3 regions of the Polycladomyces zharkentensis genome follow, and region 3 is predicted to be linked to each of the others. Evidence: riboswitches for the same ligand, from Rfam matches in the RefSeq annotation. Region 3 holds a riboswitch; each other region holds the start of a gene.
What was found. Region 3 has a riboswitch for cobalamin ahead of JQC72_RS10965 (hypothetical protein). Riboswitches for the same ligand answer to the same signal wherever they lie in the genome.
Positions count from the first base shown of each region.

Region 1: linked by a shared signal. The riboswitch ahead of JQC72_RS05190 (ribonucleoside-diphosphate reductase subunit alpha) and the one ahead of JQC72_RS10965 (hypothetical protein) in region 3 are both predicted to bind cobalamin.
Region 2: linked by a shared signal. The riboswitch ahead of JQC72_RS16090 (ABC transporter substrate-binding protein) and the one ahead of JQC72_RS10965 (hypothetical protein) in region 3 are both predicted to bind cobalamin.

Region 1 covers NZ_JAFHAP010000005.1:142,454-144,721, forward strand. The annotation lists cobalamin riboswitch at 495-814, shown strand; gene JQC72_RS05190 (ribonucleoside-diphosphate reductase subunit alpha) at 990-2,268, shown strand, end outside.
Region 2 covers NZ_JAFHAP010000021.1:18,206-20,473, forward strand. The annotation lists gene JQC72_RS16085 (alpha/beta hydrolase family protein) at 1-210, opposite strand, end outside; cobalamin riboswitch at 640-836, shown strand; gene JQC72_RS16090 (ABC transporter substrate-binding protein) at 973-1,917, shown strand; gene JQC72_RS16095 (FecCD family ABC transporter permease) at 1,943-2,268, shown strand, end outside.
Region 3 covers NZ_JAFHAP010000009.1:115,924-118,191, forward strand. The annotation lists partial or broken gene JQC72_RS10960 (helix-turn-helix domain-containing protein) at 1-429, shown strand, start outside; cobalamin riboswitch at 780-973, shown strand; gene JQC72_RS10965 (hypothetical protein) at 1,226-1,702, shown strand; gene JQC72_RS10970 (hypothetical protein) at 1,689-2,268, shown strand, end outside.

The DNA.
Region 1 (2,268 bases), on a different contig from region 3:
AAAGGCAACTATAAATGAACGCTATAACTGTAAAAGAAAAAAGTCCTCAAACAGTGAGGACTTTATCCGCGACTTCCTCGAGACGATGGATCAGGGGGCATCCAGAGCATCTGCCATCTTACTTGCACTACTCATTGCGTTCGTCTCGAGATACTTAAGCATTGGAGACTCCCAGACGTTCTGCCAGTTCAGTTTGTGCAATTCCTTTGACTTCTCAGTTTTGAACGTGATCCAATCGACATGCAGGTCCCAAGAGGGGCGAAACCTACGAAACCTGGACCCGAACGGAGCGGGCAAAACCCTCCATCACCTTGTCGATCCGAATCTTCCGATGGGAGTTGAAAAACACAAGTTGTAGTATTGGCTAAAAAAACCTCATACAAGGTATGGTGTTTGAATAGATCCTCCGCGATTCATTTTTCGTCCGTTTTTGATAGAGGAAGAGATTGGACATGGAAAAACCGGTAAGATACAATGGACCTGCTTTTGGACAACGACATACCGGGGGAAAAGGTGGAGTGGTTCACCCACTCCCGAAGAGGGAAGCCGGTGAAAATCCGGCGCGGTCCCGCCACTGTGAATGGGGAGCCGGGCCGTATGTCACTGTCGAAAGACGGGAAGACACGGCCGCCAGGGGGCTGGAGGATCTCTGGTATTCTCAGGTTGATGGAAAGATGGGTTTTCCAGCGACTTTAGCCAGGCGAAGTAGGAGCGAGTGGGAAAGAGATCCACCAGAATCAACCTGTTTACCACACTTGCAGCCCCCATGCGATGATCCATGAGCCAGGAGACCTGCCTTTTCCGACAACACCGTTGACCTACGAGGATAGGGAGGTGTTTGATGTGCCGCGTGTCGCGATCGGTACGATCGGCCTGTGCGGGTCGTGCCGTTTTTGTGTTCACGGTTGGACAGGTGCTTCATCAAACACTTCCCTTGACAGGGAAGTTTTTATATTTGTCCGCATCTGAAATGGAAAGGGTGCTGGTAGATGGAACTAGTAGAGATGAAAAAAGAAACGGAATGGGAGTCGCTCGTTCGCTCGGTGTGCGCAGAGACAGGAGATCTCGATGCCCAATCGCTGATTGTCGCCGCCAAAGCGCAGCTAAGGGAAGGGATGACGGATCGGGAGATTCTGCGGACATTGGCGCAGACGGCGGTGGAACAAACCAGCATCGAACAACCGGGTTGGCAGTTTGTTGCGGCCCGTTTGCTGGCGGAGGAATTGTATCGTGCGGCGGCCCACAACCGGGGATATGACCGTGTGCAGGGCGAGTACGGCGATTTTTATGATTTACTGCAAAAGCTGACGGCAAAAGGGTTGTACGGTTCCTATCTGCTGGAACATTACACCGAGGCGGAAATCCGCGAACTGGAAGCCTCCATCTGTCCGGAGCGGGACCGGTTGTTTCATTACATCGGATTGAAGATACTGGCGGACCGGTATCTCGTGCGGGATTACGACGGTGCGGTGATGGAGTTGCCGCAAGAGCGGTTTATGGTCATCGCCATGCATCTGGCAATGAAGGAACGGGATCGGTTGACGTGGGCCAAACAGATGTACGACGTGTTGTCCCGGTTGGAGGTGACGGTGGCGACACCGACGATGAGCAATGCCGGGCGGCCATTGCACCAGCTTTCTTCCTGTTTCATCGATACCGTGGACGATTCGCTGTGGTCCATTTACAATACCAACACCGCTACCGCCCAGGTGTCCAAACACGGTGGTGGTGTGGGCATCTATCTGGGAAAAGTGCGGGCCAAGGGGTCCAAAATTCGCGGACACAAAGGCGCTTCCGGCGGTGTCATCCCTTGGGTGCGCAATTTCAACAACACGGCCGTGGCGGTGGATCAACTGGGGGTGCGCAAAGGGGCGTTTGCCATCTATCTGGATGTGTGGCATGCGGACATCCTTGACTTTTTGAACCTGAAGACCAATAACGGTGATGACCGGTTAAAAGCGCACGACATCTTTCCCGGCGTATGCATCCCCGACCTGTTTATGCGCCGGGTGAAGGAACGGGGGATGTGGTACCTGTTCGACCCGCACGAAGTACGTGAAGTGATGGGGTTCAGCCTGGAAGACGCTTGGGGAGAGGAGTTTGAACGGCGGTATGAGGCGTGTGTCAATCACCCGGAACTGAGTCGTAAGGAAATCCCGGCGATTGAAGTGATGAAGCGCATCATGGTGAGCGCCTATGAGACCGGGACGCCGTTCCTGTTCTTCCGCGATACGGTCAATCGGCTCAATCCCAACAAACACAAGGGAA
Region 2 (2,268 bases), on a different contig from region 3:
GTTCATGGAGAAATTGAAGGTGATGACGGCAAACCCCCGTTCTGCCAAAACATGGGCAGCATGCGGGAAAAAGCCCCAGTTTTTGAATCCCTTAAAACCGTGGCACAAAATAATGACCGGGAGCGGCGATTCGGTCGTTGTGGCATAAACGTCTCCGCGGATGATGCGGTTTTCCTTTCCCAAATCCCATGTGAATGTGCGATGTTCCATCTCTTGCGGCGCAAATGGTAAGGTTGCGCCTGTACCCTCCTTTCCGCGATCGGCTTCCCAAGGCGTGTCTCATCATTCTGTAACCGGGACACATGTTTTCCCAGGCGGCGACTTACCAAGACCCGGCAGAGCGAAGACCCGGAAAGCGCAGCAATTGAATCGCGGGCAAATTCCTCTAAGAGAAGCGTACTTTGCCCGCGCCCTGCGCTCACCGGGTCGGAGCGGCCATGAGCCGCTTCCCCGCAGGGCGCAGGTGGAGCGAGCCGGGAAGCAATGTGGACCGTTTTTGCCGGACACGCCGTAAACAAACATCATTTCGCATCAAAACCGTCCATTTCCTCTTTCCCGCGAGTGCCGTTCACCAAACAAGGGGGATGGTCATAAGCCCGACGAAATGTTAAAATTCGGGTACAGCGATTTGCTGACCGACAAGTGAATAGGCGAAAAGGTCCTTTATCCGAAACGGATAAAGGTGAAAAGGGAAGACCGGTGTAAATCCGGCGCGGTCCCGCCACTGTGAGTGGGGAGCGCGGTCGCACGATGCCACTGTCCCCAAGGGGATGGGAAGGCGCGACCGAATGCGGTGATCCACGAGCCAGGAGACCTGCCTTTTCGCGGTCACTTGCGATTCTCCTTCGGGGTGTGAGGAGGAGCGCAACACTCGCGTGCGCGTTTTCCAGCATGCGGTATGCGCGAGAGGATTTCCCTGACCTCGATGGAGGCGGGGTTTTTTTATGTTGGTGAAGGAAGGAGAGGGACTGGATGAAGAGATGGTATGGTTGGTTGTTGTCGTTGTTGTTGGTCATGACGATGGGATTGGCCGGTTGTTCACAGGCACCCCAACCGCACGCTGATCATAATGGAAAACAAGGTGATTTCCCGGTTACCCTCAAGGATGCATCCGGACAAAACGTAACGATCAAACAGGAGCCCCGGCGTATCGTTTCGTTGGTTCCCAGCACAACGGAAATCGCGTTTGCTTTGGGGCTGGACAAAAAGATCGTCGGCGTTTCCTCCTTGGACAATTATCCGGCGGAAGCAACGAAAAAGGAAAAAGTGGGCGATTTGAAGATCAACGTGGAAAAAGTGGTGTCGCTGAAGCCTGATCTGGTGCTGGCCAATCCGATCAACGGCCAGGATACCATCGGCCAATTGCGGAAACTGGGGTTGACGGTCGTGGTGGTGGACGGTCAAAGCCTCAAAGGTGTAGAAGATTCCATTCTCTTGGTGGGCAAAGCGACAGGTGCCGTGGACAAGGCTCGTCAGGTAGTCGCAAAGATGGAACGGGAGAAAAACGAAGTGACGAAAAAGGTGGCTTCCATCCCGGCCGACAAACGGGTCAAAGTGTGGATTGAGCTGGACCCGACATTGTTTACCGCCGGTTCGGGCACCTTTATGGACGAGCTGATCCGTTTGGCCGGAGGGAACAACGTGGCCGCAAGCCAAAAAGGATGGCCTCAAGTGTCGGCGGAGCAGGTGGTCAAGTGGAATCCGGACGTGATCATCGCCACCTATGACACCGGCGGCAATAAAGCGGTGTCGCAAATCGCCTCCCGTTCCGGGTGGGCCGGGATCAACGCCGTGAAACAAAAACGGATCGTCACGGTCAACCCGGATTTGGTCAACCGGCCCGGCCCGCGGGTCACGCAAGGGCTGAAACAGATCGCGCAAGTGTTGTATCCGCAAGTGTTTGGTGCGAAACAGTAAGGGAAGTATGATGGGGAGAAAGCAAATGTGGTGGTTGGCGGGTCTGGCGGGACTGCTGACGTTGACGGTGGCCGTGGCCGTTTCCGTCGGCAGTACGCCGATCCCGCTGGCGGATGTATGGCGGATTCTGGGGCGTGCGTTGCCCGGAGTCGGTTCGATGGTCCAACCTCCGGGCGACCCGTCTGTCGAGACGATTGTGCGATCCATTCGGTTGCCGCGGGTGTTGCTGTCCGTACTGGTCGGGGCATCGCTCGCCATGGCGGGTGTCGTTTATCAGGCGTTGTTGCGTAACCCGTTGGCCGATCCGTACATTCTCGGTGTCTCGTCCGGCGCGGCGCTCGGAGCGGTCGT
Region 3 (2,268 bases):
AGATAAAAGAAATAACTAACATCATGACAGAGGCTTTTTGTGATTTTGCCGATAGGGTACGAAAAATACTCAAGAGAAATAACGATATGCAAAAACTTCATTTTTAACAATATATATGAAAAAATAACAATTCCACAGCTTGCTAAATTAGTGGACCTGAGACCGGGTTATTTGTCCCAATTGTTTAAAAAAGAAGTTGGTATCCCCCTGAGTAAATATATACAACGTGAAAAAATCGAAGAAGCGAAGAAATTACTGATTCTAACTGATTACTCCTTGGCAGATATTTGCTCGCGCCTAAATTTTAACGACCAAAGCTACTTTACCAAGGTATTTAAAAAGTTTACAGGCGTCACTCCAAAACAGTATAGGGATAATCATCAACCATCGACATGCATTTACCCCGAGAAACGGGAGAATGTTTCCTGAACGATTTCATTTCCAGGATTTCAAAGGAGTAAATAGACTTGCCTTACAAATTATCCTGAGTGGTGGGTGTGCCGGATCACCAAGCGGCAGGCAGATCCCTCTCAAAAGGGAGGAGACGTTGACGGCGATGTTTGCAGAGCCGGTTTCAAGTAGAAAGATTGCAGTATGATGATGAAAATAACCATTCCCATTACAACGGGTGAAAACGGAAAACAGGCTTGATTTGGGACCGGCGGAACAAAAACGGGGGAATCGACTTCACATTCGGTCAATGAAAAAAACTCCGAGTTGCGAATCTCTTTTTCCTTCGATACAATAAATAGAGATTTTGATGGTGATGTTTGACAATCGTATATCAAAAGGGAAAAGGTGGAGTGGTTCGCCCACTCCCGAAGAGGGAAGCCGGTGAAAATCCGGCGCGGTCCCGCCACTGTGAATGGGGAGCGATACCGCGGTCACTGTCGTCAGTGTGACGATGGGAAGGCCCGGTATGGGTGCGCGATGATCCATGAGCCAGGAGACCTGCCTTTTCCAACAACACCGTTGACCTACGAGGATAGGGAGGTGTTTAGATCGGGCTGGACGATTGTCCGCTGGATGAGCGCAGCCCGCCTGGGGATTCGTGTACCTTTTTCAGGCCCTCAGACGGGAGTCGCTGCATTCGGTCGGGTTGAGGCACAACTGCGCGATTTAAGCACTTCCATTTGGAGGTGCTTTTATTTTTTGGCAGGGGAGGTTCTTTATGTTTCGCAGTGTGATAGGAGCATGCTTGCTGGGGGTGTGTTGTTGGTGGGGGGTGTCCACGGCGTGGGCCCACGGTGATGAGAATCACGGGGCACAGCATCCGGCTCAGGAGCGTGTGGTACCGTTGGAAAAAGCCGTTCCGGACCAGCATCCGGCACAGGTTGTACTGGACGCCGGTGAATGGCCGGACGGTACATCGGTTCGGGTGAAGATGTTCGCCCCGGCTTCGGGTGTACTGTCCACCGATTTTCCCCGGGTGGAAGGGACACCTTTGCTGGACAGCACGATGGCGGTCAATGCGGGGAAGGTGCGGTTCACGTATCTGTTTCCGATTCGGGGAACGTACCACATCATGTTGGAACGGACGGATGGGGGCAAAAGTGTCCCGAAACCGGTGACACTGACCATCCCGGAAAATCCGCAGGAAGTGCGCAATCTGTTTTTGTTGCTCGCCGGACTGTTCGGATTGGGCGGTTTGTCCGGATATATCTTGACGCGTTGGAGGGTTCGAAGCCATGCAGAAACGTAAGCGCGATTTGCTAACCGCCGGTTCTGTCGTCTCTTGCGGGCGTTCTCCCATTGATGAAATCGGGGTGGGTGGCGGGCGATCCCGATGGAACAAACGTCAAAGGGGATTGGGTTCTCTCCTGCCGGTCTGGGTCGGGCTATGCCTGATGATGCTGTTGATCCCCCATACTTCTGTACTGGCAGCCCCTTCTACGGGTTGGTCCGAACTGCGGTTGGACAAGCGGGCGGAAGTGGGACATCTGGCACATTACCAAGGAAAATTGGCGGGAGTAACTCCCGCTCATCCGGCGGAGATAGAGTTGGTTGCCCGCAATCAGGAGCATGGGAATACGGTGTTCCGTAGCCGCGTGCAGATAAAGGACGGACATTTTCGATTTGCCGTTCAATTTTTTGACGGTGCGCCCCATCAAGTGTTACTCCTCGCTTACCGGCCGGGGGAAGCGAAGCCGTTTGCAACTCAACAGGTACAAGTGGATGTGGAGACATTGCCGCCACCGCGATCGGCACAGGCAAAGGCTTTCACGTTGCTGTTGGGGATAACGGCTGTGGGCATGATGATCGGTTCGG